One region of the Singulisphaera chitinilytica genome, then DNA from elsewhere that is predicted to be linked to it. Evidence: riboswitches for the same ligand, from Rfam matches in the RefSeq annotation. Region 1 holds a riboswitch; each other region holds the start of a gene.
The links. Region 1 has a riboswitch for cobalamin ahead of ACOYYX_RS20985 (DUF1559 domain-containing protein). Riboswitches for the same ligand answer to the same signal wherever they lie in the genome.

Region 1 (7,119 bases):
GGCCAGGAAGTCCAGGCGACGCTGGCACGCCGGGCAGGCGTCGAGGTGCGCGACCAGACCCGGCTCGTCGGAGCCCGACAGGCGGCCCTCGAGCAGGAGTGCAAGCCGCTCCGGGTCGCATCGGTCGGGTCGTAAGTTCATCGAAGGTTTCCGCTCGTGGTCCATCGCTCGCCCTCGACTTGACCGATCTTCTGACGGAGCCGGGCCATGATGCGACTCTTGTATTGGTAGACGGTCCCGACCGTCACGTTCAGCTCCCGGGCGACCTCCCCCGCGGACTTGCCCTCGACCCCGGCGTTCCAGAAGACCTGCCAGGCCATCGCGGTGAATTCGCCGCGCACCTTGCTCGACCGCCCAGGCGAGCACTTGGCTCCGGTACTCGTCGTCAAAGGCGGCCGAGTCACCCTCGGAGGGATCCGGGTGGGATTCGAGGAGGATCCGGAGCCCGGTGTCGCCGGAGCCTCGCGCCAGCGGCTGCTGTCGCGTCATCAGGTTGATCATCAGGTTGCGTGCGATCCTGAAAAGCCAGCCCCGGAACGGACCGCGCGACGGGTCGGGATCCCACCGGTCGATCGCGCTTGCCACGGTGCGGAAGACCTCCTGGACCAGGTCATCGGCGTCGGCGTCCTGGAGGCCCTTCCGACGCGCAAGCCGATGGACCAGCGGCGCGTAGATCTGCTCGAATTCGCCCCAGGCCTGCTCGTCGCGCGGGTCTCTCAGGCGGACCAGCAGACTGGCCCGCGTGCTCGGCATCTCGTCCATCCGATCCCTCCTGCCCGGATACACACAACCCGGCCGGGGATCTGAATGACTTTTCTGACCGTCATGGATTTTGGGGACGAGTCGTGGCCGCCGAGTGAGGCGGAGACGAGCAGGTTCTGAAGCCAGCCGTCTTGGAGACGATGGCGGTTGAGCCGCTCAACGGAGTAGCGCCATCCCTCCTTAGCCCGCGCCACCGCTGGGTGCCAGGGGACGTAGTTCGCCAGCCACGCCCAGGCCCGGCAGTGGAGCCGGCAGGCCGCGGCCGAGCCGTGCAGGTACTGGCCGCGGTCGAAGTCGCGGTTCATCCCGCGCAACGGCCGGTCCAGCATGTTGCTCGTCCGGTGGCCGCCCGGGTGCGAGTACGCCGCGGCATACTCCCGCGAGCGGCCGCACGGCGCCTCGACTCGCTTGAGCAGCCATGCCGACATCTCGCGGTGACGGGACCACTCGCGGAGCCGCCGCAGGCGCTGCGCGAAGCACCCGCGGGACGGGGCCCGATACGACTCCCAGACCCGCGTCGATCGCTCTCGGAATGACCCGCTGAGCTTGACCCGGCTGCGGATGCCCGGCCAGTCGTGCGGGAAACAGCGGAGCATCATGGCCATCGGGAACAGGGCCAGCCACACCTGATGCATCGCGGCCCGACCGTCGATGCTGACCGTGCGGCGAGCTTAAACCTACCGATCACGATTCATGTGATCCTCACCGCGTCGTCATAGATGACTGGTATCGCAAAACGGTACATACCGTTTTGCGCTGGCCTTGGACTTTCGTCTTACCGAGAATCCTTGCGAAAACATGAGAGGCTACGCGTCCTCTTGCGATGATGAGTCGAATGTTGTAAGTTCTCTCTCGATCGAAGGTTCGTGGGCTTCTCGGCCGAGATTTTATCCATCCTCACACGGTGGAAGTCGCTGGTTCGAATCCAGCGCCGCCCATTTCGATGTAACCCCTTGGGGGATTTTGTTCTCCGAGGGGATTTCTATGCGCGGTTGCATCGGCTAGTGAACGGCTGTCACAGTGCAAGTAGGAGTGCAAAAGCACTGAAACTGCGGGACAACAGTTCGCGAACCGCATGAGAGAGACCGCGACATGGGACGACCCGCCAAGGCGTTCTACAGCGAGAAATACGGCTGCTGGGTGACCGCCGCGCTCGGGGAGGTGCGGCGGACCAAGGCCGGGCGCACCTACCGCCCGCTGACGAGGTTCGAAGACCTGCGTCATCCGACGCGCGACCACCGCGTCGCCCAGGCGCGGCTCGACGCCGAGCTGCGCAAGGCCGAAGCGTCGGTCGTCATGGGCGACGACATCACCTTCGGCCAGTTCTCCGAGTTCTACCTGGCGGACGGGGAGAAGAGCGGCCGGCGAAGTCAGGAGCCTCTCGATCTCGCCCATCGTCCGCACGGCAAACCGAAGGTGGCCTCGAATGGGGATCTCCAGGCTTTCCGGTCCTGAGATCACCGCGTCAGGCTACACTCCCAAGATTTTCTAGCCTTCGCGGAGGTCGCTTCGCATCGTGACGTCTCGGCTCATTGTCCAGAGCCATCACGCGCTGGGCCGGCACGATCCTTGACCGCCGGGCGGCCCGTGGTTCTAATGATCTCCCTCGACAGGTGCCCCCTGCCCGACCGACTCGGGCGAGGGGGAGAATAGGGAAGCCGGTGCAAATCCGGCGCGGGGCCGCCGCTGTAATCGGTCAGGCTTCGGACGCTACGACCACTGCCGCGAGGCGGGAAGGTTGTCCGAAGGCCGCTACGAGCCGAGAGCCAGAAGACCTGCCCGTCGAGATTCTGCTGCGATGCTCCGGCCGCGGGCATCCGAGCGGGTCCCCTCGCAGACCGCCTGCACAGGGCCTTCTACGGAGCACCGGAGCATCGACCCTTGCCCTAGCCGGCAGGAAGGTCTGCTCATGGCTTCGTCTCAGTCTATTCACTCCGTCGGATTCCCATCGGCTCGACGACATGCTCGTCGGCGCCCGGCATTCTCGCTGATCGAGTTGCTGGTGGTGATCGCCATCATCGGGGTGCTCGTCGCCCTGCTCTTGCCGGCGGTCCAGGCGGCTCGCGAGGCGGCTCGCCGGGCATCCTGCCTCAATAATCTGAAGCAAATCGGCCTCGGCTTGCACGGCTTCGAGCAGGTCCATAGCTGCTTCCCGAGCCAGAGCACCGGCCTCTTCTACGACTCCCCCCCCTCGCCGCCCCGCCACGGCTGGCCGGCCCATCTGCTGCCGTATATGGAGCAATCGACGACCTTCACCAGCATGAACTTCCAGGTCCACTGGTACGACGCGGCGAACACGACGACCGCGACGGCCTCGGTCGGCATCTTCGCCTGCCCCTCGGCCCAGTCCGGTCGCGAGGGCTTCGAATTCACGCTCTACGGCAGCACGAGTGCTCCGCGTCAGATCTACCGCGGGGCGACCTGGGACTACGGGAGCGCCTATGGGATCTCCGCGGCCTTGCAGAAGATGCTCGGGATGGGGAGCAGTTCGGGCATTATCAACCTGGGCTCGGACACGGCCAGGGATCGCATCGACGACGGCTGCCCGATTGCACAGGTCACCGACGGGCTCTCGAACACGCTGCTGGTGATCGAAGTGTCCAATCGGCCCCAGTTCTGGCGTGGTCGCGGCATGGTCCCGGGCACCCCGGTCTCCAACTCGCCTCGCAATCACGTCACCGGGGGCGTCTGGGCCAGCGACCTCAAGGGGGTCGTGATCGACGGGGCCACCTACGACGGCTCGGTGTCGCCGGGCCCATGCGGGGTGAATTGCTCGAATGATAATGAAATCTATAGCTTTCATAGCACCGGATCAAACGTATTGATGGCTGATGGGTCGGCACGCTTCCTCAAAGACCGGACGCCGATCGGCATCGTCGCGGCGATGGTGACGCGCCAGGGCGGGGAGGTCGTCTCGTCGGATGCTTACTGAGCGGGCGACGAAAGGAGGACTTTCTTTATGTATCCCCGCCCCGACGCCTGAATCCGTACCTTTTCTCACGCAACCTTAATCCTTGAGGAGCCCCACCGCATGGAGTGGCTGCACGACTTGCATTCGGATGACATGATCTTCCTCGGCACGGTCTCCCTGCTCTCGGGAGTCGTCTTCGGCGTGGTGGCCAAGCTCGCCGGCGCGGGCCTGCGCAGGAGGAAGGCGCTATGATGATCCTCTTCGCACACCACCTCGAATCCCACCACGTCGGGATCGCCGCCGCCCTGTTCCTGACCGGCTCCATCATCGGCTGGTGGGGATGCACCCGCTGGATCGGTGCCGATGCCGGGGAGCGATCCTCGTCGTGAACCCAACAATCCCCAAGTCCCCCGGGCGAGACGAGGCTATCACGGAGGCGGCCCTGCACCGCCTCGATCGCCTGGCCAAGCCGGCGGGGAGCCTCGGGCTGCTCGAGGGCCTGGCCGCGCGCCTCTGCACGATCCAGGGGACCCTCGAGCCGAAGACGAGCCCGAGGCGCGTCGTCATCTTCGCGGCCGACCACGGGGTCGTCGCCGAGGGGGTGTCCGCCTGGCCCTCCTCGGTCACCGAGATCATGATTCGAGCGATCTCTCGCGGAGGGGCAGCCAGCACGGTCCTCGCCGAATCTTGCCGCGCCGAGTTGGTGCTCGTCGACGTCGGTTCCTGTTCCGATCCGATGGCACCGCATCCGGGCTATGAAGTGCGGCGGGTCGGCCCCGGGACCCGCAACCTGGCCGAGGGGCCCGCCATGAGCCCCGACGAGTTCCATGAAGCTCTGGCGATCGGCGCCGACCAGGCGCGGCGTGCTCGCGACGCCGGCATGCGGGTCGTGGCCGCGGGGGAGATGGGCATCGGCAATACGACGTCGGGCTCCTGCCTGGCATGCCTGCTCGCCGACGTCCCGATCGATAAGGCCGTCGGGCGAGGCGCGGGGGCCGATGACACGACTCTCGAACGGAAGCGTCGGGTCGTCGAGTCGGCGACCGCGCGGGCTCGACGGAGGCTCGACGATGATCCGGCCGGGGCGATCGCCGAGGTCGCCGGCTTCGAGATCGCAGCGATGGCCGGATTCTTCGCCGAGTCCCGGCGCCTCGGGCTAACGATCGTGCTCGACGGCATGATCGCCACGGCCGGGGCCTTGATCGCCGAGGTCCTGGAGCCCGGGACGGCCGACTCGATGATCGCCGCCCATCTATCCCAGGAGCCGGCCCATGCAAAGATGCTCGCGAAGCTCGGCCTCGAGCCGCTCCTGAGCAACTGGCGACTCCGCCTCGGCGAAGGGACCGGCGCCTTGCTCGCGATCCCCCTGCTGGATGCCGCCGCGGCGATGATCTCCCGGATGGATACGCTGGAAGACCTGGGGATCCTGCCCCCGGAGCCGGCCGAATGATCGACGGCGAGGTCGACGAGAAGGCGAAGCGGGGATGGTCCGTCGCACGCGTTCGGGGTGTGGTCCTGGATCAATGCCGGGACCTGTTCGTCGCCGTCCAGTTCCTGACGCGACTGCCGACCCCTCGCGTTGACCTCGACGACGAACTCGAGCGACGCCTGATCCTCGGCCGATCTACGGTCTATTTCCCCGTGGTAGGAGCCTTCCTCGGGGCGGTGACGGGCGGGACGATCCTACTCGCGGCGCAGCTCTGGCCGATCGCGATCGCCGTCGCACTCGGCCTCGCCTTCGAGGCGCTCCTGACCGGCGCCTTCCACGAGGACGCCGTGGCCGACTTCTGCGACGCCTTCGGCGGCGGCTGGACGCGCGAGGACATCCTCCGCATCCTCAAAGATAGCAGGGTCGGCTCCTTCGGCGTGCTCGGGCTCGGGCTCGCGGTGACGCTCCGCGGCGTCGCGCTCGGGTCGATCGAGGCGGACCGGCTCCTGTCCGCCTCGATGGCGTCGGCCAGCCTGGGGCGCTGGGCCGCGTTGCTCGCCATGTGGGCCCTGCCCCCGATCGCCGATCGGCCGAGCCTGAGCCGGGACGTCGGCCGGCAGGTCCCAATCGGTCGGTTGCTGCTGGGGACCGCGTTGGCACTTCCGGGCTGCGTCGGCCTGGCCGTCGTGAGCCCCTGGCGACTGGCGGCGGCCGTCGCGGCGATCCTGGCCGTGACGGCCTGGCTCGTGCGCTACGTCGGCCGGCGGATCGGCGGGATCAACGGCGACAGCCTGGGGTTCCTCTGCTACGTCGCGCAGGTCGTCGTGCTCCTCGCGGCGGCCGCCGGGGAGGTGGGATGATCCCGTCCGCCTCGAGCCTCATCCTCGTCCGCCATGCCCGCGTCGCGGCTCGCTACAACGGTGTCTGCTACGGCCGGAGCGACGTGCTGCTCGACCCCGAAGGAGTCGAGGAGAGCCGGGAGCTCGCGGAGTTCCTGTCCCGTTGGCCGATCCGGCACCTCGTCACCAGCGGGGCGACGCGGGCCCGCGTCCTGGCGGAGTTTCTCGCCGAGCGGATCGGCCTCGAAATGACCGTCGAGCCGGCCCTCCTGGAGCGCGACTTCGGGGCTTGGGAGCTGCGACCCTGGGACTCGATCTATCAGGAAGTCGGAGACGCGATGCAAGGGCTGATCCACGAGCCGGCGACCTATCGCCCGCCGGGGGGCGAGACGACGTACGAGCTGCGCGATCGGGCCGTCTCCTGGTATGCGCGTCGGCCGCGCGGGGGGCTGACCGTCGTCGTCACTCACGGAGGCCCGATCGCCGCGATCCGTGGGACGCTGGCCGGCAAAATCCCCGCCGATTGGCTCGACCTCATCCCGCGTCCGGGTTCCTGGATCGCCTTGGACAACGAGAGGGACGAAGTCGCCCTCACGCCGGGCGGGGGTTGGACCTCATGAAGTGGCGTGGCCTGCGTGTCTTTGGGCTCCTGGTCGTGATGGTCGCGACCGCGATCGCCAGTCTGGCGATCGGGCCGGTGCGGCTCCCGGCGCGCGAGATCGCCCGGGTCCTGATCGGGGGGAGTGGCGGCGCGGGCCTCAATGCCGAGGCGATCGTCTGGGAACTGCGGTTGCCTCGCGTGGCCCTGGCAACGATTGTCGGCATGGGCCTCGGCGCGGCGGGCGCGGCCTATCAGGGGCTCTTCCGCAACCCGCTGGCCGATCCGTTCGTGATCGGCGCGTCGAGCGGCTCGGCCCTGGGAGCGACGCTCGTGATCGTCTGCGCGGGCAATGCCGAGGCGGCTGGCTTCGGGGCCGTGCCGCTGGGAGGCTTCATCGGGGCACTCGCTGCGGCGGCGATTGTCTATTTCTCGACCGCCTGGTGGGGGAGGATGCCGCTGGTCGGCCTCTTACTGGCGGGCTCGGCGGTGAGCAGTTGTCTGGGCGGCCTGGTCTGGCTCCTGATGGTGCTGCACGACGAGGACCTGGCCCGGATCGTGGCTTGGCTGATGGGGAGCC
Region 2 (7,119 bases), 4.7 Mb from region 1:
CAGATCTGCCACAAGACCGGCAAGCTCGAGTGCATCGTCTGCTTCCGCGACTACGGCACCGACGTCTACCGGGCCTCCGACGACCTCGAGCTGGCGATGCACCACGCCCGCCAGATCTCGTCGCACGGCGACACCGGCCGGGGCATCGACCGCCGCTGGGTCGGGGCCGACAACGAGGCCAACTTCCTGATGCTCGGCGGCGACCTCGATGCGGCCGAGGCCGCGGCGACCTCCGCCCTGGCCTTCAGCGCGAGCTCGCCGAACCCGCTCCGCTCCCGCCTGCAATCGTCCCACACCCTGAACACGATCCGTCTGCTGAAGACGGGGGTCGTGCCCTCGCAGGAGCCGACACCCGGCGAAATCGCCTCTTCGTATCCGGCCGTCGGCGAATTCCCGCTGGGCGAGCTGCGAGAGGCCCTCAGGCGTGCGATGGAGGCGAGCGTCGTCGGCGACCAGGAGGCGGCAATCCGGATCCTCTCCGACTGGGACCGGCGGCTCACGCGCGACCAATGTCTCGAGCACTGGTTCGAGGTCCGGCTCCGGCTGATCGCCGCGTACTACCTCGCCGGGCTCGAGGCCAAGGTCCCTGCCCTGGCGCGGCAGCTCGAAACCAAGGCCAAGGAGGCCCGCGACTGGCTCACCCTCCGTCGCCTGGCCCGGCTCCAGGATCCGAACGAGGCCGTCACCCCCATCGCCGCGCTGCTCCCCATGAGCGTCGGCCCGTTCGCCTCGGCGGCCCCGTCGAAGCAGGCCGATGCCCTCGAGGCCGCGACCGAGCCCGACCCCGACGACGAGGCCGGGGATGGCTCCGAAGCCGATGCCCCGCCCGCGGAGCCTCGCCCGGTCGAGGAGCGACTGATGGCGGTCTGGGGCCGGTTCCGCGAGGCCCAGGCCGATGCCGAGCTGCGTCCCGGCCTCTTCGATATGCTGCTGGTCATCGAGCCGGCCTCGGCGACGGAGGCCGTCGACGCCCTGCGCCTGCTGCACCTGGCGAACATCCTCCCCTTTGAGGATGCGTCACGCGCCGAGGAGGTCTGGGCGTGGGCGGAGGCCCTCGCGGCCCGCTTCCCCCGGGAGGCGACGGTCCTGAGCCTCCTGGCCGACCTCGGCGACACCCTGCTCGACCTCCCCGAATCCCCGCTGGCCGACAGGATCACCCCCGACCGGATCGAGGGCCTCTTCCGTCAGTCGCTCGACCTCGACCCGGAGGACAGCGGCAACTTCGCCAGGGCGGGCGCGTATAGCCTCAAGACGCAGGACCTCGGCGAGGCCGAGCGTCGCTTCGCGCGAGGATTCCGCCTCGACCGGGCGAACGCCTTCATCACCTTGCGTCTCGCCAGCATCTACCAGCAGACGGACCGGGCCCGCGACGCCCTGTCCGTCCTCGACATGTGCCTGCGGAACGACTGCGAGAGTGCGCAGGTCGCCTGGGAGGCCGCGCTCCTGGCCTCGGGCCTGAACCAGTTCGAGGTCATGCTGACCTATCTCGACAAGTACGAGTCGCTCGAACCGGGCGAAGGCTGGGTCAACTACTACCGGGCCCGGGGCCTGCTCGAGCTCGGCCGCCCGCAAGAGGCGATCGTCGCGATCGAGGAGGAGAGGCGTCGGCAGCCCGAGGTCGTCTTCCCCGTCGCCGTCTTCCTCGCCAACGCGGAGGCCGCGCTGGGGAACGCCGATGAGTTCCGCAAGCGCCTCGGCGAGGTGCTGGAGCTCCGGCTCAAGGAGGTGACGTACCTCACGAGGAACGGCATCAACAGCCTCTTCGAGAGCCTCTGGAAGGCCTCGGAGATCCTCCCCGCCGACGACCCGAAGCGCGCCGAGCTGGAATCGATCCTGCTCTCCTCCGGCCTCGCCCCCTCGGGCCTCTTCGAGCCGGCACGGATGGCGAACCCCAAGAAGCCAGGCGTTGGCTTCTACCGTTGCCAGGTCATCCAACCGCTCGACGCGACCTGGCCCGACTCCCCCGGCTGCCTCGCCGGCGAGGTCGAATGGAAAGCCTATTCGACCACCTGGGGCGTGCTCGCCTCCGACGAGGGCGAGGCCTCGCAAGTCGCGCTCGAGTGGCAGTCGCGTTGTTATGCCGGGCCGGCCTTCGTCGAGAGCTGCACGCTCGACGAGGAGGGGTTCACCGACCACCCCGGGGTCGTCTGGCAGAGCTATCGGAACGAGGCCGAGACGCCCGAGTGAGGCCCGTCCCCTTCAAGGTCGCCGGCGATGGGGGTGAAGCGGAGCCCCTCTCCTGCCCGGACCTGGACGCCGAAGGCGTCTTGCAGGGGTTGGCCGAAGACGACGGAACGGGTCGTCCCCTCGGCGGCGATCCGGCCCCGGTCCATCAGGAGGGCGCTCGGGAAGAAGTCGAGGGCCGGTCGGAGGTCGTGCAGGACGGCGAGGATCGTGTGCCCCTCGCCGTGGAGCTCGGCCAGCAAGGCCATCAGCTCCAACTGCCGGCCGACGTCGAGGGCCGAGATCGGCTCGTCGAGGAGGAGGATGGGGGCCTCCTGGGCGAGGGCCCTCGCGAGGAAGACGCGCTGGCGTTCGCCCCCCGAGAGCGTGGGCAGGCTCCTCCGCCGCAAGGGGGAGATCCCCACGCGGTCCAGGGCCCAGGCCACGCGCTCGTGGTCGTGGCTCGAGAGCTTGCCCCAGGGGCCGAGGTGGGGATAACGCCCGAGGTACACCACGTCCTCGACCCGGATCTCGAAGTTCGTGCCGAACTGCTGCGGCAGGTAGGCGCAATGCCTGGCCACCGCCGCCCGGCCGAGGTCGCGGAGCCGCCGCTCGCCGAGGTAGACCTCGCCGCTCGACGCCGGCAGGATCCCGGCCAGGATCCGTATCAGGGTTGTTTTCCCCGCACCGTTGGGCCCGATTAGGACGGTCATCGAGCCCGGGGCCAGCGACAGGTTGACGTCGTCGAGCAGCATGCGGCCCCCCGCGCGGTAGCCGACGTTCCTGGCATGGAGGACGGGAGAGACGGTCATGGCCGCGATCCTCCCTTCGACTTGCGCAGGACGATCAGGAAGGCGGGGCCGCCGAGTAAGGCTGTGATGATCCCCAGGTGCAGCGTGAATGTCCCCGAGACGCTCCTGGCGAAGAGGTCGCAGGCGGTCAGGAACGCGGCGCCCCCCGTCACGCAGGCCGGGAGCAGGTCGCGCGTGCGTGGGCCGGTGAGCCTGCGGATCAGGTGCGGGACCATCAGGCCGACGAACCCGATCGAGCCGCTGACGGCCGTTGCCGCGCCGGTGGCCAGGGCGGTCAGGAGCAGGACGAGGAGCCGCGTCCCCGCGACCGGCACTCCCACGGCCATCGCCTGCTCCTCGCCGAGCAGGAGCGCATCGAGCCGATGGTGCAAGCTCAGGAGCCCGGCGATCCCCAGGGCGATCGGCAGGGCACAAAGGCCGACGTGCTCCCACGACTGGTTCCGCACGCCCCCGACCATCCAGAAGAGGAGCTCCTGGATGCGGTGGACCTCGGTGATGACCATCACGAGCGAGACCCCCGCGATCGTCATGCTCCCCACCGCCACGCCCGTCAGCAGCAGGGTCGGGCCCGTGCTGTGGCCCTCGAAGTACGTGATGGCGTAGACGAACATCGACGAGGCGAGCCCGCCGCAGAAGGCACACAGGGGCAGCGACAGGAAGACGGTCTCGGCGATGCCGCTGTGGATGGCCAGCACCGCACCGAGCGCCGCGCCGCCGCTGACGCCGAGGATGCTGGGGTCGGCTAGCGGGTTCTCGAACGTCGCCTGCAAGGCCGCTCCTGAGGTCGCCAGGGCCGCCCCGACCAGGCCGAGCAGGAAGACCTGCGGCAGCCGGACCTGGAGGATGAGAAACCGCTCCGTGGCCGGGACCGGGCTCCCGCCGCCGAGGTCCAGCCCTATCGCTGACGCCAGGACCCGGGCGACGTGCGACGTGGGGATCGACACCGAGCCCCAGATCGTCCCCAGCAGCGCGAGCACCGCGTAGGCGAGGCCGAGCAGGGCCGCGATGGTCATCGCACGCCTCATCGCGGGGCCCCGTCGCCGGCGAAGCGGTCGGGATGCAGGGCCTTCGCCAGCCGCTCGGCCCCTTCGACCACGAACTGCGAGATGCTCGTGATGTACCGCCCCTCGATCGTCACCAGGCGGTTCTCTTTCACCGCGCGGAGCTGCCGGAGGATCGGGTGGTTCGCCACCTGCGCCTGCCGCTCGTCGTCCTTCCAGAGGGAGAGGAGCACGATGTCGGGGTCGGCGGCGACGACGCGCTCGGGGGGGATCTCGACCGAGCCCTCGAGCCCCATCTCGGCCGCCACGTTCAGGGCCCCGGCGTCGCGGATGATGTCGTCGATGGTCGTCTTCTTCCCCGAAGTGAATCCGGCCGACCAGAAGAGGACACGGGGCCGGGTCGTTGCCCCTTGCAAGCGCTCGGCGAGTTTTCGTCGCCTCGCTTCCATCCCTTCGACCACGCCCTTGGCCTTCCCGGCCTCGCCCAGTCGCTTGCCCAGCTTGAGGATGCCCTCCTCGATCTCGGCGACGCTGTTCACGGCCTCGTTGCGGTAGGTCGAGCGCCCCGAGTTCTCCAGCAGGCGGAGGGAGTCGGCCGTATTATAAGGCGCGACGAGGATCAGGTCCGGTCCCAGGGAGAGGAGCAGCTCGACATGGATGTCCCGGAGCCTCGCGATCTTCTCGGGATAGCGGCCCGCTACGTTCGAGATCGTCGGGTCGTCGACGAGCGCGGTGACGCTCACGACCCGCTCGGTCGGCACGAGCTCGGTGAGCATCTCGTCCGTCGCCAGCGTCAATGACGCGATGCGGACGGGCCTGGCGTCGGGGTTCGCGGTCGATCTCGACGCGTCGCCGCAGCCCGACGCCGCGAGGATCGCGAGGCCGGCGAGGGCCCAGGCCGCTCGGAGTAAGGCGTTTGGTCGGTTCATGGGTTGCCCGTGCTCCCGATCGCGAGGGTCGACGCTCGGTGGCCTGCGGCTCCCGACTGTGGTAAGAACGTCAGCGAGCCGATGGCGCCTGGGGTTGGCCGGGGGCTCGTCGAGGGCGGAGCCGGGGGAGTGCATGCGGGGGCGACTGGAGGGGCGGCGAGCCATGAACGCGAACTTTCGTGCCGGGTCGGGCGTGAGGGTGGGCTCTGGCCCTCGGGCACCAGGCCCGTCGCCGGCGAATCGCGAGCGGCGCGCCCAAATGCTTGCGGCCGAAGCATCGGAACAGCACCTCGACGGGCAGGTCTTCTGGCTTTCGGCTCGTAACGGCACCCGGGCGGCCTTCCCGCCATACCTGGCAGTGGCACAATCGGCCCGGGGGCCTCGCCGATGACAGCGGCGGCCCCGCGACGGATTCTCACCGTCTTCCCTATTCTCTCCCTCGCCGGATCGTGGGCGTGGAGCACCCGTCGGGAAGCCAAAATTAGAGCGAAAGGCCCGGCCGACCGTCAAGTCTCGGCGCGAAATTCACGAATCGTTTCTCATAAAATCACACCGAAATCCTGTCGATGAGCGACGATGGCGTCGCGACACGCCGTACCGCGTGGTCTCCCGCAAGGACGATCCGCGACGACGTGCCCTTCCCCCTCGAGAACCCTCCGCGTTGAACAGAAAGGTTGTCATGACGTTGCTGCGTCGAGCTTGCTTCCTCCTGCTTTTGCTGGCCGGTTCCCACACGAATTCTCCGCTTGCTCGCGGTGACGAGCCGAAGGCGCCGGCCCTGGCCACCAGGAATGTCGTGGTCGTCACGGCCGACGGCCTGCGCTGGCAGGAGGTCTTCCGCGGGGCCGAAGAGTCCCTGCTGAACAAGAAGGACGGCGGCGTGGCCCGGGTCGACGAACTCCGCCGCGAGTTCTGGCGCGATAACGCCGAGGCCCGCCGCGAGGCGCTCATGCCCTTCCTGTGGACGGTCGTCGCCCGCCAGGGGCAGATCTACGGCAACAACGACAAGAAGAGCCCGGCCCGCGTCACCAACGGCAAGAACTTCTCCTACCCCGGCTACAACGAGCTCTTCACCGGCTCCGCCGACGACCGCATCGACAGCAACAACAAGGTCCCCAACCCCAACGTCAACGTCTTCGAGTGGCTGAACAAATTGCCCGCTTATAAGGGCAAAGTCGCGGTGATCGGGTCGTGGGATGTCTACCCGTTCATCTTCAACCGGGAGCGGAGCGGCCTCTACATCAACGCCGGCTGGGTCCCCATCGAGCGCAAGAACCTCTCGGAGGGTGAACTCGTGCTCAACCGCATGATGGCCCAGACGCCGCAGACCTGGGAAGGCTGCCGCAACGACGCCTTCACCTTCCAGGTGGCCCTCGAGCACCTGAAGCATGAGTCGCCGTCGGTCATGTACATCGGCCTGGGCGACACCGACGAGCACGCCCACGAGGGCCACTACGACCACTACCTGCACGCCGCCCACAACGCCGACGGGAACCTCAAGATCCTCTGGGATGAGCTCCAGGCGAACCCCAAATACAAGGGCACGACCACCGTCATCTTCACCACAGACCACGGCCGCGGCGATCCGCCGCAAGGCTGGCGCAGCCACGGCGCCAAGATCGATGGCTCCGAGGCGATCTGGCTCGCCGTCCTCGGCCCCGATACCCCCGCCCTCGGCGAGCGTTCCGACGCCGCCCTCATCACCCAGAGCCAGGTCGCCGGAACCGTCGCCGCCCTCCTCGGCGAGGACTTCCGCGCCGAGGCCCCCAAGTCCGCCCCGCCCCTGGTCGAGGCCATCCGCCCCGGCAGCCGCTGATCGGTCACTGAGCATGAATCGAGGGCGGGCCTCCGGTTTTTGTCGGGTGCCCGCCCTTTGCATTTCGAAGAACAGTATGGAACCGAAGGTCGACGACAGTCGTCAAAAGTAGGGGCCTCGATTCCTGCGTTCGCCCCGAAATGCGCCGAAGGTCGCGACAGTCACAGTTGGAGGAGGGTCGAGATGAGCCATTCGAATGGTGGCATCAAGCTGAGGGATCTCCTCGTCGCCGTGGCCGTCATCGCGGTCTTGTTCTCCCTGGTCACCGGGGTTTGCGGTGGTGCACGAGAGGCGGCGCGACGGACCCAATGCCAGAACAACATGAGGCAGATCGGCCTCGGGCTGACGGGGTTCTCCAATTCCAAGCAATGGTTCCCCAACGCCGGGACGATCTATGA
Region 3 (7,119 bases), 410 kb from region 1:
GCGATCCCGGTCGCCGGGCGCGAGCGCAGGTAGTAGGTCGTCTTGAGGCCCTTCTTCCAGGCGTACATGTACATAGACGAGAGCTTGCCGATGCTCGGGCTCTCGATGAAGAGGTTGAGCGATTGGCTCTGGTCGATGAATGGGGCCCGCTCGGCGGCCATGTCGATCAGCGAACGCATCGGGATCTCCCAGACGGTCCGGAAGAGCTGCTTCAGTTCGGCGGGGATCTCGGAGATCCCCTGGATCGAGCCTTCGGCGATCTTGATCCGGTTGCGGATCTCCTCGGTCCAGAGCCCGATGCGCTTCAGCTCGCGGACGAGGTAGCGGTTCACCTGCATGAACTCGCCCGAGAGGGTCTCGCGCTTGAAGAGGTTCGAGATCTGCGGCTCGATGCACTCATAGGCCCCCACGATCGAGGCGATGGTCGCGGTGGGGGCAATCGCCACGACGAGCGAGTTCCTCAGGCCGAACTGCTTGATCCGCTCGCGGAGTCCCTCCCAGCGCGCCGGATCCTTCGGGGTGATCCCCCAGAGGTCGAACTGGAGTTGCCCCTCGGCGGCGCGGGTGTCGGCGAAGGCAGGGTGCGGGCCGTGGACGCTCGCCAGGTCGCACGAGATGCTCAACGCCTGATAATAGATTTCTTCCTGGATGCGGAGGGAGAGTTCCTTCGCCTCGACGCTGTCGAATGGAAGCCGGAGTTGGAAGAAGACGTCCTGGAGGCCCATGAGGCCCAGGCCCACGGGGCGCCAACGCTGGTTCGACGCGGCCGACTCGGGCGTGGGGTAGAAGTTGATATCGACCACGGCGTCGAGGTAGCGGACGGCAGTGCGGGCCGTCTCCCCCAGCGCCTCGAAGTCGAAGCCCTCCTCGGTGACGTGCCGTCCGAGGTGGATCGAGCCGAGGTTGCAGACGGCCGTCTCGCCCGGGGAGGTCACCTCGACGATCTCGGTGCAGAGGTTCGACGAGTGCAGGACGTTCTGCGGGCGGAGGGTCTGGTTCGACTTGCGGTTGCAGGCGTCCTTGAAGTTCATCCAGCCGTTGCCGGTCTCGGCCAGCGTCTTCATCATGCGAGCGTAGAGGTCTCGCGCCGCGACCTGCTTGACCGCGAGGCCATCGGCCTCGGCCTGGGTATAGGCGACGTTGAATTCCTCGCCGTGGAGGTCGGTGAGGTGCGGCGTGACCTTGGGGTCGAAGAGGGACCATCGCTCGCCCGCCTCGACGCGACGCATGAACAGATCGGGGATCCAGTTTGCGAGATTGAGATTATACGTACGGCGGGCCTCGTCGCCGGTGTTGTCCTTCAGCTCGAGGAACTCCTCGACGTCCGCGTGCCAGGTCTCGAGGTAGACGGCGCAGGCCCCCTTCCTCCTGCCACCTTGATTGACCGCGGCGACGGACGAGTCGAGCGTCTTGAGCCATGGCACGATGCCGTTGCTGTGGCCGTTCGTGCCCTTGATGTGCGAGCCACGCGAGCGGATCCGGTGGTAGGCGAGGCCGATCCCGCCCGCATACTTCGAGAGCCGGGCGACGTCGGCGTAGCGGCCGTAGATCCCCTCGAGGTCATCGGCCGGGGAATCGAGCAGGTAGCAGGACGACATCTGCGGCCGGAGCGTGCCCGAGTTGAAGAGCGTCGGTGACGAGGGCATGTAGCGGTGCGCCGCCAACAGCCGGTAGAGCTCAAGCGCATCTCCAACGGTCGTGGAGAGTCCGCAGGCGACCCGCAGGAAGAAGTATGCAGGGGTCTCGATCACGTTGCGCGTGGTCGGGTGACGGAGCAGGTAGCGGTCGTAGACGGTGCGGAGCCCGAAGAACTCGAAACGCTCGTAGGAGCCGTCGGCGGCCGAGTTCAACTTCCTCGCCGAAGCGGCGACGAGCTGCGCCGTGTCGTCGGCGACCAGGCCGAGCCGCTGGCCCAGGGCGATGGACTGCGAGAATGAATAGATGTCCTGATTCATCACCTCCTTGTCGATGAAGCAGCCGAGGAGCCTGGCGGCGAGCTGGGAGTATTCGGGCTCCTCGGCAATCAAGGACGCGGCGGTCTGGATCGAGAGCTGGTCGAGCTCCTGGGTCGTGGCCCCGTCGAAGAGGCCGCCGATCGTCTTCACGGCAATCCGCATGATATCCACATGCGAGAGGCCGCCGGCGGAGCGCTGCACGGCTCGGACGATCTTGTTGACATCGACCGGCTCGAGGCTCCCGTTGCGCTTGCGGACCCGCATGCTGGTTTCCGTGGTGTTGGGGGTTCGTCCCGGCTCTTTCTTGCGCTCGTGGGTCCCGTTCTCCAGGGGAGATGCAATCGACAAGTCAATAGCCATAAAAATCACCCCACGTAATGATGATGTTTAAATTGAAGGATGTGATGACTGATGCCGGAGGGCTCGATCGCCGTCCGTCCCGGCAAGGAGGACATGCCTCACGACGATCGACCGGAACCGATGGCTGCCCTGGCCGGTTCCGCAAGGCGCGGAGAGGTGGCATGGCCTCGGATCCGACGGAAACGATCACCGCGGAGGCAGACCGAGCTCAACCTCGAAGGCGGTCGACTCTCTCGGAGGACGGGCGGGATTGATCAGGGGACGTGGCGGGGCGACGGCGAGACGATGCAGGCCGCCGGAAGGGATGGTGCGACCGGCAGAGTCGTTGCAATCCGATAATCGAAGCACGGCAATGAACCTTCCTGCCGGTCCGGGCAGTGTATGCCGGTCCCGGTCGTGCAGGAGGCCTCCGCACACGCGGATCTTGCCATGCCTGCGCTGTGCCCGGGTCCGGAGCACGAATGGCGCCACTCGACGGGCAGGTCTTCTGGCTTACGGCTGGAACGAGGTCGGGCGGCCTTCCCGCGGATGGTCCCGCAGTGGCAATTCAAGCCCGAGCCTCTCGCCGATTACAGCAGCGGCCCTGCGCCGGATTCTCACCGGCTTCCCTTTTCATCCGCCCGCATGAACGAGCGGAACCCGTCGATCTTGTGAACCATACCTTGGAAAACCGGGGCCCGCGAGAAACTCCTCGTCAAGATTTGGCGGCCAGTCCGTATAACCAGGAAAATTGTTCAGGAGCAACCTCGGGCATTCGTTCGGCGATCTCGGCGGCGAGGCTCTCGTAGCGTTCCGGCTGTCGGCAGACGTAGTCCTGCGCCTTCGCCGCCTTGCCCGAGAAGGATCGCCCTTCAAGCCCCCAGGCTGCGTTCAGATGGCCGATGATCGAGGCGTAGTCGAAGGTCGTATAAACGCCCGTGCGTTGCGTTATGGCCGCGTAGTGGTCGAAGAGATTGTGGTCGCGGCCGTCCGACATCCGGCTGCCGGGCATGGAGATGAGGCGTTTCAGCATCGTGCGGTAGGTCAGGATCATCTCGTCCGGGTCGCGTTCGAACAACTCGGCGATGACCTTGGTGTAGAAGACCTCGTGGCGGGTCTCGTCGGCGGCGATCTTCCGGCAGATCCGCGCCAGGTTCTCTTCCCCGTGCTCCTGCGCGAGCTTGCCGAGCTTCCCATGCGTCATGCGGGTCGCGCGTTCCTGGAAGGCGGCGTAGAGCAATCCCCCGTAATTGTTGCCATCGCAGCCGGTGGTGAATCCATTCTTGATGAGGTGATGCACCGTCGTCTCGACCGCCCTCATGTCCACCCGCCCGGTCAGGCGGAGGTAGGCATTCAGCAGGTCGCCGTGGCGATTCTCCTCGGCCGTCCAGCCCCTGAGCCATTTCGCCCAGGGGGTCTCCGTCTCGAACGGGTCGTTGACGATGTGCTCGAGGGTGATGGCGTAATTCGGGAGCGCCTCCTCGGTTACCATGTTGCCGACGAGCACGACGAGCAGCTCCTCGGGGAGCCGCGTGGCCGACTCGCGAAAGGCGCGGAGTTGCTCGATCCAGTCCTCGCCGGCGAGGTCGGGGAGATAATCGGTTGGCTGCCAAGCCTGCTCAACTGGCGTGAGCAACGACAATTGACTTGCGACAAATTCTTGCAAATCTTCAATTATTTTCATGATAGATGCTCGAGCAACCCACCCTGCGGGCCATCAGGGGGGGGGTGGCGTTCGAAATCGGCGGGGCTGGTTTGGTTATGTGAATATCGACCTGCCGATTGGGGCGATCGGGAGTCGCCCTGGCCGCGAGGGTGCGGGGTCGGGAGGTCGATCTGATAGGCATCGAGGGGCTTGCATGGGAAGGTTGACCTTCCTGCGGTCCGGGCAAAGTTGATGGACCTGAGACGCAGGAGGTTTCCGCTCGCGCGGTGGTGAACCGACCTGCCGCATGCCCGGGTCCGGGGCATCATGGGCGTCACTCGACGGGCAGGTCTTCTGGCTCTCGGCTCTTCTCGGCACCCGGACCGCCTTCCCGCCCGAGGGCAGTGGCTTCTGGTCCGGGGGCCTCGCCGATCACAGCGGCGGCCCCGCGACGGATTCGCACCGTCTTCCCTATTCTCCCCCGCATCCCCGTTGAGGATCGGGAGCACCTGTCGAGTGTCCGTTATTACACCTCTTCGCACGTTGCAGCGTCAAGACACCTTGGCCATCGGGGCTCGCCCCCCTGCCCTCAGGACCGCCCTCAACCACAAGGTCGAGCAGCAGGCCGCAAGCAATCTTCTGCTCATTTCAACATGTCTACTGGGGCGAGCGGTTACGTTATCCCTTCTAGCCAACCCTTGCATCTTCTGGACCAAGGGGCATCGAGCCGACAAACAAACGACTTTTCGAAGGGGCAAAGCATGCCCTGAAACGAAGGGGAATGGCTCGCCGAGTTTATGAACGATGTGAGCGCGATTCGAGATGCAGAAGCCGCCCGGCCGCGTCAGAACTTCGGGCCGTTCAGCTCGATCGAAAGCGGCAATCGGAGTTGCCGGGCGATCTGCGGCTCCGAATCGGAGTCGAGCGAGGACAGCGTCACGCCGAGCAGCCGGATGCCCTTGCTGACGGGGAAGAGCGGTTCGAGCAGCACGGCCACGACCTCCTCGAGCATGGCCTGCGACTCGACCGGGGCCTCGAGGGTCCGGCTGCGGGTGATCTGCTGGAAGTCGGCGAACTTCGCCTTGAGCGTCGCCGTGCGCCCTCGGATCGCCGAGTTCTCGCAGTAGGACCAGACCTTCCCGATCAGCGGCTCGAGCGAGGCGAGGGCCTCCTCCGCCGAGAAGAGGTCGACGTTGAACGTCGTCTCCGCGCCGATCGACTTGCGCACGCGATCGGCGCAGACGGGGCGTTCGTCGATCCCGCGCGCCAGCGAGTAGTAATAAGGGCCCACCTTGCCGAAGTGCTCCTGGAGGAACAACAGCGTCTGGCCCTTCAGATCCGCGCCGTACAGAATCCCGAGGCTCTCCATCTTCGCCCGCGTGACCGGCCCGATCCCGTGGAACTTCCCCACCGGCAGGGCCTCGACGAATGCGGGCCCCTTCTTCGGCGTGATGACGAAGAGGCCGTCGGGCTTGCGCTCGTCCGAGGCCATCTTCGCGAGGAACTTGTTGTAGGAGACCCCCGCCGACGCCGTCAGGCCGGTCTCGGCGCGGATCTTCGCCCGGATCTCCTCGGCGATCTGGGTCGCCGAGGGGATCGCCTTCCGATTCTCGGTGACGTCGAGGTAGGCCTCGTCGAGCGAGAGCGGCTCGATGAGCGACGTGTACTCGGCGAAGATCGCGCGGATCTGTTGCGAGACGGCCTTGTAGACGTCGAACCTCGGCTTCACGAAGATCAGGTCGGGGCACTTCCGCTTCGCGGTGACCGATGGCATGGCCGACCGGACGCCGAACCGACGTGCCTCATAGCTCGCGGCCGCAACGACCCCCCGCTCGCGCGAGCCCCCGACGGCGACGGGCTTGCCGCGAAGTTCAGGATCATCGCGCTGCTCGACGGACGCATAGAACGCGTCCATGTCGATATGAATGACCTTTCGCTGCCGTTCGGGCCCGCTCACGTTCGCGCCCTCGACCTCCGGGAAGCTCCGACAAGCAATCTACCACACGGATGTCCACGAGTGTACAAAATTACGCCAAATCCTGCACTCGCCCGAGGTTGAATGGGAAGGGGGCCGGACGCGGAAGCCGCCCCCCTTCCCTCCTGACAGACTCAAGCGAACGATCCCGTCGCGCCGGTTTATTGGACCGCGGAGGGGTCCATCCACATGACTTCCCAGATGTGGCCGTCGGGGTCGGTGAAGCCGTGGCCGTACATCATCCCGTAGTCCTTGGCTTCCATGTGGGGCGCACCGCCGGCGGCCACGGCCTTGGAGACGATCTCGTCCACCCTGGCGCGGCTTTCACACGAGAGGCAGATGAGGACCTCGGTGCTCTTGGTCGCGTCGCAGATCTCGCGAGGGGTGAAATCCTTGAACCTGGCGTGGGTCAAGAGCATGGCGTAGATGTGCTCGCTGATGACCATACACGCGGCGTTCTCGTCGGTGAATTGCGGGTTGAACAAGTAGCCGAGGTGGCTGAAGAAGGCCTTCGACTTCTCGAGATCCTTCACCGGCAGATTGAAGAAAACCATCTGGGCCATGTGTGATCGATCCTCCTTGTCGTGTTGGGGGTCGAGGTCGAGATCCGTTCGACCTTACTTGACCAGCGGCTTCAGGCTCAGGGTGACCGTCATCGCGCCGCCGATGGGGCTCGGGGACTTGATGGATCGGACCTGGCTCTCGCCGAAGTGGAAGGTCACCGTGCCGCTCCTCTGGAAGCCTCGATAGGCTCCCGTGCCCGAGGTTGCAGTGACGTTGGTGACGAACGTGCCGTTCGGGACCTGATTGAAGCCTCCGGCGCCGGACAATTCGAGCTTCACGGTCCCCTTGCCGTTGCTCAGGGTGAGCGTGCCGCCCACGTCGTTCATGCCGGCGACCCGGAACCCGCCGAGATCGAGCGAGCCCGAGAGTTTCGCCCGGCCGAGGCCGTTGACCCTTCCATTGCCGTTGAGCTGGACGTGCAACGGGGCATCGGCCGCGCGGTTGTCCTCGGCGGCGAAGTAGTTGCCCTTGACCGAGTTGGTGATCGCCGTAGCGGGGGTCGACCCGCTCCGATCGGCGAGGATCGAGACCTCGGCCGTCGAGGGGGCGGGGGCTCCCATGTAGCTGAGCAGGAGCTTCGATTCCAGTTCCGCGGCCTGAGGCTGGAAGGCCTTGCGTTTCATTTTAGGGCCCCTGGGGGG
Region 4 (7,119 bases), 390 kb from region 1:
ACCGATGCCGGTACCGGACTTCCACGCCGTGCGCCACTCGCACGGCGACGGCCAGGATTGTCCGATGCACGCCCATCTCCAGCGGTGGCATGCCGCGGGAGACGCCCCATCCGGCCGATCCATCCTCCACTTCCACTGGGCCTTCTTCGCGGGGCAAGGCGCGGCCGAATCCACCGAGGGCCCCTGCGCCGACGGCCAGTCATCCGACCCGCTCGACTCCGAGCCGGGAGATAGCGACGAGGTCGTGACCTTCTCGGTCCCGTCCCGGCCGCTCCTCGCCAGGGCAAGGGCCATTCGCCGCGACGCCCTCCACCTCGAGGCCGGGACGAACCCGGCTCGACTCGGAACGGGCGTCCCCCCCGCGCGCAACTTCGGCACGACCTATCCTCCCGGCCAATCCTCGGCCGCCCGGCTCCAACGCTGGGCCTGTTGACGCCCCCACGCGGGCGATGCCCCCGATCCTCGGCGCCTGCCCCGCTACGTGCGGGACGTCCCGCTGCGCCCCGTGACACGGCCTGCCTCGCTTCGCGGATCCCTCCTAGATCGTCTCGAATCCGTGCGCGAGGTGCGGACCGTTTCGCGGTCCCTGGGCGCACGGGCGTCGTCACAGCGTATCTCCCGCACCTCGTCGCCGCGCGGCAATTCGTCGCGAACGGCCGGGGTGCGGCCATCCGGATCCATTTTCGGCCCCCCCGCCGGATCGGAGTCGTTCCATGACCTCGAGCACCCTAGGAAGCTCAGGATGCAGCGCAGAATTTCGAACTGATGACGCGAATGCCTGGAAAGTTAACGGACCAGCCCCCGACGAGGCTCCGAAGACGGTCGCGAACGCGAAGAAGCGTTGCTCCGCCGTCAGCGGCTCGCGCGAGGACCTTCTCCGGCTGAACCCGGCCCGGATCTGCATCATCAAGCCCAGCGCCCTGGGCGACGTCGTCCACGCCCTGCCCGTCCTCAACGCCCTTCGCTCCCGGTGGCCGACGGCTCGCCTCTCCTGGGTGGTGAACCGCGGGCTGACCGGGCTGGTCGAAGGCCATCCCGACCTCGATGAGGTCATCCCGTTCGACCGCGAGCAACTGCGCCCGACCCCCGGGGGGATCGCGGTCACGGCCCGGTTCCTGGCCGGCCTCCGCAAACGCCGGTTCGACCTGACGGTCGACCTCCAGGGGCTGCTCCGCACCGGGATCATGACGGCCGCCACCGGCGCCCCGGTGCGCATCGGCCTGGCGGACGCCCGCGAAGGTGCCACCCGCTTCTATACCCATCGCGTTTCCACCGAGCCCGACGCGGTCCATGCCGTGGATAGACTCCTCGCCGTGAGCGAAGCTCTCGGAGCCGAGACGGACGAGCCACGGTTCGTCGTCGCCGCGACCGAGGCTGACCGCCTCTGGGCCCGCCTCACCCTGGCGAGCGTCCCCGGGCCTCGACTCGTGCTGAACCTGGGCGCGCGATGGCTGACGAAGCGCTGGCCCCCCGAGCACTTCGCCGCGATCGGCCGGAAGGCGGTCGACGAGTTGGGCGCGGGCCTGATCGTGGTCGGCGCCCCCGAGGATCGCCCGCTGATCGAGACCTTGCGGGCCGGCCTCGGGCCGAGGCCGTTCCTGGACCTCTGCGGCCGGACGACCTTGCCCCAACTCGCCGCCGTCGCGGCCGAGTCGGATGTCTTCCTCTCGAACGACACCGGGCCGCTCCACCTCGCAGCGGCGGCCGGGGCGAAGGTCGTGGGGATCTACACCTGCACGAGCCCCGAGAAGACCGGCCCCTACGGCCCAAGGGCGACCGCCATCCAGACCGGGATCTGGTGCGCCGGGAGCCGGCTCAAGTGCTGCAGCAACATGGAGTGCATGGACGAGCTGACCCCGGCACGCGTCTGGGGCGCCGTGCGACAAAGCCTGAAGCCGGCCCGGAAAACCGGGCTGCCGGTACTCACCACCGCCTGAAAGCCACTGGCTGCACTCCATTACCACTCGTATTTTCATCCCCGGCCCTGAGACTCGTGGTTCGCCGTGAGATCAGGGCCTTTTCTTTCTCGGAAGTTCGCCGGGCTTCGGGATTCCTTGCGTCTGTAATCATCCCGTCAACGTACCGAGGAGCCCCAGGCACGATTCGGCCGTTCCTTGGCGCGCCTGCTTTGCCAAGGCCGAGTCCATCCCCACCTTGCACGATCCCCAGCTCGGGTGCCGAATGAGACGCGAGGGTAAGAATAGAAGTCGGCATGTCCGCAACCCCTGAACCTCGCGAACGAAGCGGCAAAATTCGTCAAAATAGACTACATCCACAAACCCCACCCAGACCGCAAACCTTTTGCAATTTCGCAAGTTCGCTCCATTGACAGTCGTCTCAACGATCGTTTAGCTTCGTACTTGCGTTCAGGTATTGGTCTCCGGTCTCGGCAGCCTGCCGGGGTCGGGAAACAGGGAATCCGGTGCGAATCCGGAACGGCCCCGCCGCTGTAATCGAGTGATCACGGGCGACGCACCTCCATTTGCCATTGTCGAGTCGGCCGGCTTGGCCGCTTGATGAGAAGGCTCGTTCCCCCAGCTCGAGAGTCAGAAGACCTACCAGTACCGTTGTGGACGATGCTCCGCGAGGGACGGGCACGTCGCTACCAAACTCACCAACGATCCGGAAAATCCGTCGGGAATACGCGGCCTTCGAGCCTCGGCGATCAGTCGCCGGGATCGCTCCGTCGAGTCGTGCATCGGCGATCCGCGTGGCGCGAGGCCGAATGACCGTCATGAGAGCACGGCCTTGGACCTGCTCCGCGAATCCAGGGCGGGCGCGCCGAGATCGTCGACGCCCACGATGTTTGCCAGGTTTGACATCTCTGGATTCGCGAGTGGATATCCCTGTCTCTCTAACCAGAGATCCACGGCATACCCCACGGCGTTCCGGACGGCGAATCGAAGCCACGGCTGGGCGATCGAAGATGACACCGGTCGGGCCGCAAAGTACCGCGGGGTGATCGACCACGAGATGGCTCGCCCCTTTTTATGACGACATTGAGACGTTCGACCTCCTGAACTGAGACGAGCCAGGGATTCCGCGATGAACACGCTGCGAAGATTGACCTCTCTGCGAGATGGCGCCCGGACGCGACGAAAGAGCCGCCGGACGACGGCGATCATGAGCCTGGATGCCGCCTGCCCCGAGTCGCTCGAGGCCCGCCGGCTCCTGTCGACGGTCGTGGCGACGTTCGAAGGCCTGGGCGTCCCCGCGAACTCGTTCAACAATAACGCCGGATCGAGCGGCGAGTTCGTCGACGCAGGAAACGGATTCAACAACAGCTTCAGCAGCACTCAGTTCGGGGACCTCTGGTCGGGGTGGGCCATCTCCACCATGACCGACACCACGACCCCCGGCTACACGAACCAGTACAGCGCGATCACGGGCTCGGGGGCCGACGGCTCGGCGACCTACGGCGTCGGCTTCACCTTCGGCGACACGGCGGATCCGTTCCATCCCGCCAGCTCGTACGTCAACCTGCCCTCGGGCGCATCGCCCGACTCCATCCAGGTGACGAACACCACCTACGCCTATTACACAATGCTGAACGGGAATTTGTTCACACCCAAGTTCGGGGCAGGTGACTATTTCCTCCTGACGATCGAAGGGTTCACGGGGGCCAATGGCACGGGGACCAAGGTCGGCGAGGTCGACTTCTACCTGGCCAACTTCCAGGGGACGAACTCTTACATCATCAACACCTGGCAGACCGTGGACCTGAGCTCCCTCGCGGGCGCCGGGAGCCTGCAGTTCGGCCTCGAGTCGTCGCAGAACGACCCGACCTACGGGATGAACACCCCGGCCTATTTCGCCGCCGACGATCTCACCGAGACGGTCCCCTCACCGACCTCGATCGCCATCACCCCGGCCGATCCCAGCGTCGCCAGCGGCCTCACGACGCAGTTCACGGCGACCGGGACGTATGCTGATGGCTCGACGAAGGACCTGACCGACCTGGTCACCTGGTCGTCGGATACGCAGTCCGTCGCCACGATCGCCGGGGATGGCCTCGCCACGGGCGTCTCCGTCGGGACCTCCACCATCACCGCGTCGCTCGACGGCATCAACGCCTCGACCAAGCTCAACGTCACCGCTCCGGTGTTGACCTCCATCGCCATCACCCCGGCGAACCCGAGCATCGCCGACGGCCTCACCAACCAGTTCACGGCCACGGGCACCTATACCGATAAGTCCACGAAAGACCTCACCGGTAGCGTGACCTGGGCCTCCGCCACGCAGACCGTGGCCACCATCACCGACGCGGGCCTGGCCACCGGCCTTGGGGTCGGCACCTCGTCGATCACGGCCTCGCTCGACGGCGTCAGGGCGTCCACGACCCTGACCGTCACCGCGCCCGTGTTGACTTCGATCGCGATCACGCCGGCGAACCCCAGCGTCGCCGATGGACTCACGACGCAGTTCACCGCCACGGGCACCTATACCGACAAGTCCACCAAGGACCTGACGAGCAGCGTCGCCTGGGCCTCCGCGACGCAGGCCGTGGCGACGATCAACAGCAGCGGCCTCGCCACGGGTCTGGCGGTCGGAACCTCGTCCATCACCGCCTCGCTCGACGGAGTCAACGCCTCGACCACCCTCAACGTCACCGCTCCGGTCCTCGTCTCGATCGCGATCACCCCGGCGAACCCGAGCGTCGCGGCGGGCCTGGCCTCGCAGTTCACGGCGACCGGGACCTACACCGATAAGTCCACCAAGGACCTGACGAGCAGCGTCGCCTGGGCCTCCGCCACTCACTCCACGGCCACGATCACGACCGGCGGCCTCGCCACGGGCGTCGCGGTCGGGACCTCGTCCATCACCGCCTCGCTCGACGGCATCAGGGGCTCCACGACGCTGACGGTCACCGCGGCCGAGTTGGTCTCCATCGCCATCACCCCGACGAACCCCAGCATCGCCGACGGCCTTAAGAACCAGTTCATCGCCACGGGCACCTATACCGACAAGTCCACCAAGGACCTGACGGGTAGCGTCGCCTGGGCCTCCGCCACGGGATCCGTCGCCACCATCAGCACCAGCGGGTTGGCCACGGGCGTCGGCGTCGGGACGTCCTCCATCTCGGCCACCCTCGGCGGCGTCAGCAACTCCACGACCTTGACCGTCACCGCGCCGGAATTGACCTCGATCGCGATCACGCCCGCCAATCCCAGCCTGGCCGATGGACTGACGACGCAGTTCACCGCGACCGGAACGTATACGGATCAGTCCACCAAGGACCTCACCAGCACCGTCGACTGGGCGTCGGCCACGCAAGCCGTCGCGACGATCAACAGCGGCGGACTCGCTACCGGCCTGGCTGTCGGGACGTCGTCGATCACGGCTTCACTCGACGGCGTCAGCGCCTCGACCACCCTCAACGTCACCGCTCCGGTCCTCGTCTCGATCGCCATCACGCCGACCGATCCCAGCATCGCCGACGGCATCACGACGCAGTTCACCGCCACGGGCACCTACACGGACCAGTCCACCAAGGACCTGACGAGCAGCGTCGATTGGGCCTCCGCGACGCAGGCCGTGGCCACCATCACAAGCGGCGGGTTGGCGACCGGCGTCGCCGTCGGTTCCTCCTCGATCACGGCCACGCTCGATGGCGTCAGTGCCTCGACGAACCTCACAGTCACCGCGCCGGTCCTGGCTTCGATCGCGATCACCCCGGCGAATCCGAGCATCGCCGACGGCCTGTCCGCCCAGTTCACCGCGACCGGAACCTACTCCGACAGGTCCACCAAGGACCTGACGGGTAGCGTCACCTGGGCCTCCGCCACGCAAGCCGTCGCGACGATCAACAGCGGCGGGCTCGCCACGGGAGCATCCGTCGGCACGTCCTCCATCTCGGCCACGCTCGACGGCATCAGCACATCCACCACGCTCACCGTCACGGCGGCCAAGCTGGTGTCGATCGCGGTGACGCCCACGACGGCGAGCCTGGCCAAGGGGACTGCGACGCAGTTCGCGGCCGTCGGCACGTACTCCGACCACTCGACGAAGGTCCTGACGAGCCGGGTGACGTGGGCCTCCGCCAATCTGACGGTTGCGGCGATCAACTCAAGAGGCCTCGTGGCGGGCACGGCGCTCGGCACCTCGGCCGTCACCGCCCGGCTCGACGGCGTGAGCGGCTCGGCGTCGGTGACCGTGACGGCCGCGAAGTTGGTTCTCCTCACGATTGTCAACCCGAGCGGCGGCCTCGCGACCGACCAGAGCTCGCAGTTCGTCGCCATCGGGACCTACTCCGACGGCACGACGCAGAACCTGGCGAGCCGGGTCCACTGGGCTTCGAGCAATACGGCCGCCGCGACCATCTCCGCGACCGGCCTGGCGACGGGCGTCGCGACCGGGACCTCGACCATCTCGGCCACGCTCAACGACGTCGGGGCGACGAGCGTGCTGAACGTCACCCCGCCTCCCACCTCGTCCGTCACCGTCGTGGGAATGCAGGTGGAGCCGGTCGTCCTCTCCCTCAACCCGCTCCGGAGGACCCTGGGCCTCGTCGTCCGGTTCAATGGAGCCCTCAACGGCCAGGCGGCCCAGAACCTCGGGGCCTACACCGTCCTGGGAGGCCGGCTGCAGACGATTCGCAGGACGCCCGTCATCACCTTCGACCAGCAGGTCCCGATCCGCAGGGCGATCTACGACTCGTCGAACAACACCGTCACCCTCGTCGCCCGTCAGGGAGCCACCCTGCCCCGCCTCGAGCAGTTGATGGTCGACGTCTCGGCCGTGACCGACCCTCAGGGTCGACCCATCAACAATGGCCAGAACATCAACGTGAAGGCCTGGCGCGGCGACCTGATCGACTGAGTCGAGCATCGCCATTTCAGATGGCTCGACTCCATCTCGCAGGGCCCCACGACGAAACGCCCGGCCCCGTGCCGGGCGTTTCGTCTTTCCAGGCGACCTCGTCCCCCGAACATCGTTGGCGCGATCCGCAGCGTCAGCGATGCCATCACGCCGGTGATGAGGCCATCCCATTTCCTCGCAAGGCCCTCCACAAGCCCACCACGAAGCGATCGCATGATCCGGCCCGGATCATGCGCCGTCGTCTGCTCTAAATTTCGGGATTCCGGGAAAATTCGCGCGCGTCTTGTGAGCGCCGTTGCG

Region 2: it holds a riboswitch for cobalamin, as region 1 does, so the genes downstream of both, ACOYYX_RS00720 (ABC transporter substrate-binding protein) here and ACOYYX_RS20985 (DUF1559 domain-containing protein) in region 1, are expected to answer to the same signal.
Region 3: it holds a riboswitch for cobalamin, as region 1 does, so the genes downstream of both, ACOYYX_RS22565 (acyl-ACP desaturase) here and ACOYYX_RS20985 (DUF1559 domain-containing protein) in region 1, are expected to answer to the same signal.
Region 4: it holds a riboswitch for cobalamin, as region 1 does, so the genes downstream of both, ACOYYX_RS22535 (Ig-like domain-containing protein) here and ACOYYX_RS20985 (DUF1559 domain-containing protein) in region 1, are expected to answer to the same signal.

Annotation. Positions count from the first base shown of each region.
Region 1 covers NZ_CP186274.1:5,264,862-5,271,980, forward strand. Annotated here, with positions in the region: gene ACOYYX_RS20965 (RNA polymerase sigma factor) at 138-389, opposite strand; partial or broken gene ACOYYX_RS20970 (RNA polymerase sigma factor) at 433-762, opposite strand; gene ACOYYX_RS20975 (hypothetical protein) at 717-1,397, opposite strand; gene ACOYYX_RS20980 (hypothetical protein) at 1,855-2,217, shown strand; cobalamin riboswitch at 2,357-2,559, shown strand; gene ACOYYX_RS20985 (DUF1559 domain-containing protein) at 2,672-3,694, shown strand; gene ACOYYX_RS20990 (hypothetical protein) at 3,794-3,925, shown strand; gene ACOYYX_RS20995 (hypothetical protein) at 3,922-4,062, shown strand; gene cobT (nicotinate-nucleotide--dimethylbenzimidazole phosphoribosyltransferase) at 4,059-5,123, shown strand; gene ACOYYX_RS21005 (adenosylcobinamide-GDP ribazoletransferase) at 5,120-5,962, shown strand; gene ACOYYX_RS21010 (histidine phosphatase family protein) at 5,959-6,561, shown strand; gene ACOYYX_RS21015 (FecCD family ABC transporter permease) at 6,558-7,119, shown strand, end outside.
Region 2 covers NZ_CP186274.1:199,496-206,614, reverse strand. Annotated here, with positions in the region: gene ACOYYX_RS00735 (hypothetical protein) at 1-2,187, shown strand, start outside; gene ACOYYX_RS00730 (ABC transporter ATP-binding protein) at 2,157-2,975, opposite strand; gene ACOYYX_RS00725 (FecCD family ABC transporter permease) at 2,972-3,988, opposite strand; gene ACOYYX_RS00720 (ABC transporter substrate-binding protein) at 3,997-4,905, opposite strand; cobalamin riboswitch at 5,185-5,388, opposite strand; gene ACOYYX_RS00715 (AP protein) at 5,585-6,721, shown strand; gene ACOYYX_RS00710 (DUF1559 domain-containing protein) at 6,905-7,119, shown strand, end outside.
Region 3 covers NZ_CP186274.1:5,670,879-5,677,997, forward strand. Annotated here, with positions in the region: gene ACOYYX_RS22560 (ribonucleoside-diphosphate reductase subunit alpha) at 1-2,315, opposite strand, end outside; cobalamin riboswitch at 2,776-2,973, opposite strand; gene ACOYYX_RS22565 (acyl-ACP desaturase) at 3,010-3,930, opposite strand; cobalamin riboswitch at 4,267-4,467, opposite strand; gene dinB (DNA polymerase IV) at 4,784-5,854, opposite strand; gene ACOYYX_RS22575 (VOC family protein) at 6,076-6,477, opposite strand; gene ACOYYX_RS22580 (hypothetical protein) at 6,532-7,101, opposite strand.
Region 4 covers NZ_CP186274.1:5,657,685-5,664,803, forward strand. Annotated here, with positions in the region: gene ACOYYX_RS22525 (hypothetical protein) at 1-433, shown strand, start outside; gene ACOYYX_RS22530 (glycosyltransferase family 9 protein) at 714-1,937, shown strand; cobalamin riboswitch at 2,358-2,577, shown strand; gene ACOYYX_RS22535 (Ig-like domain-containing protein) at 3,046-6,819, shown strand.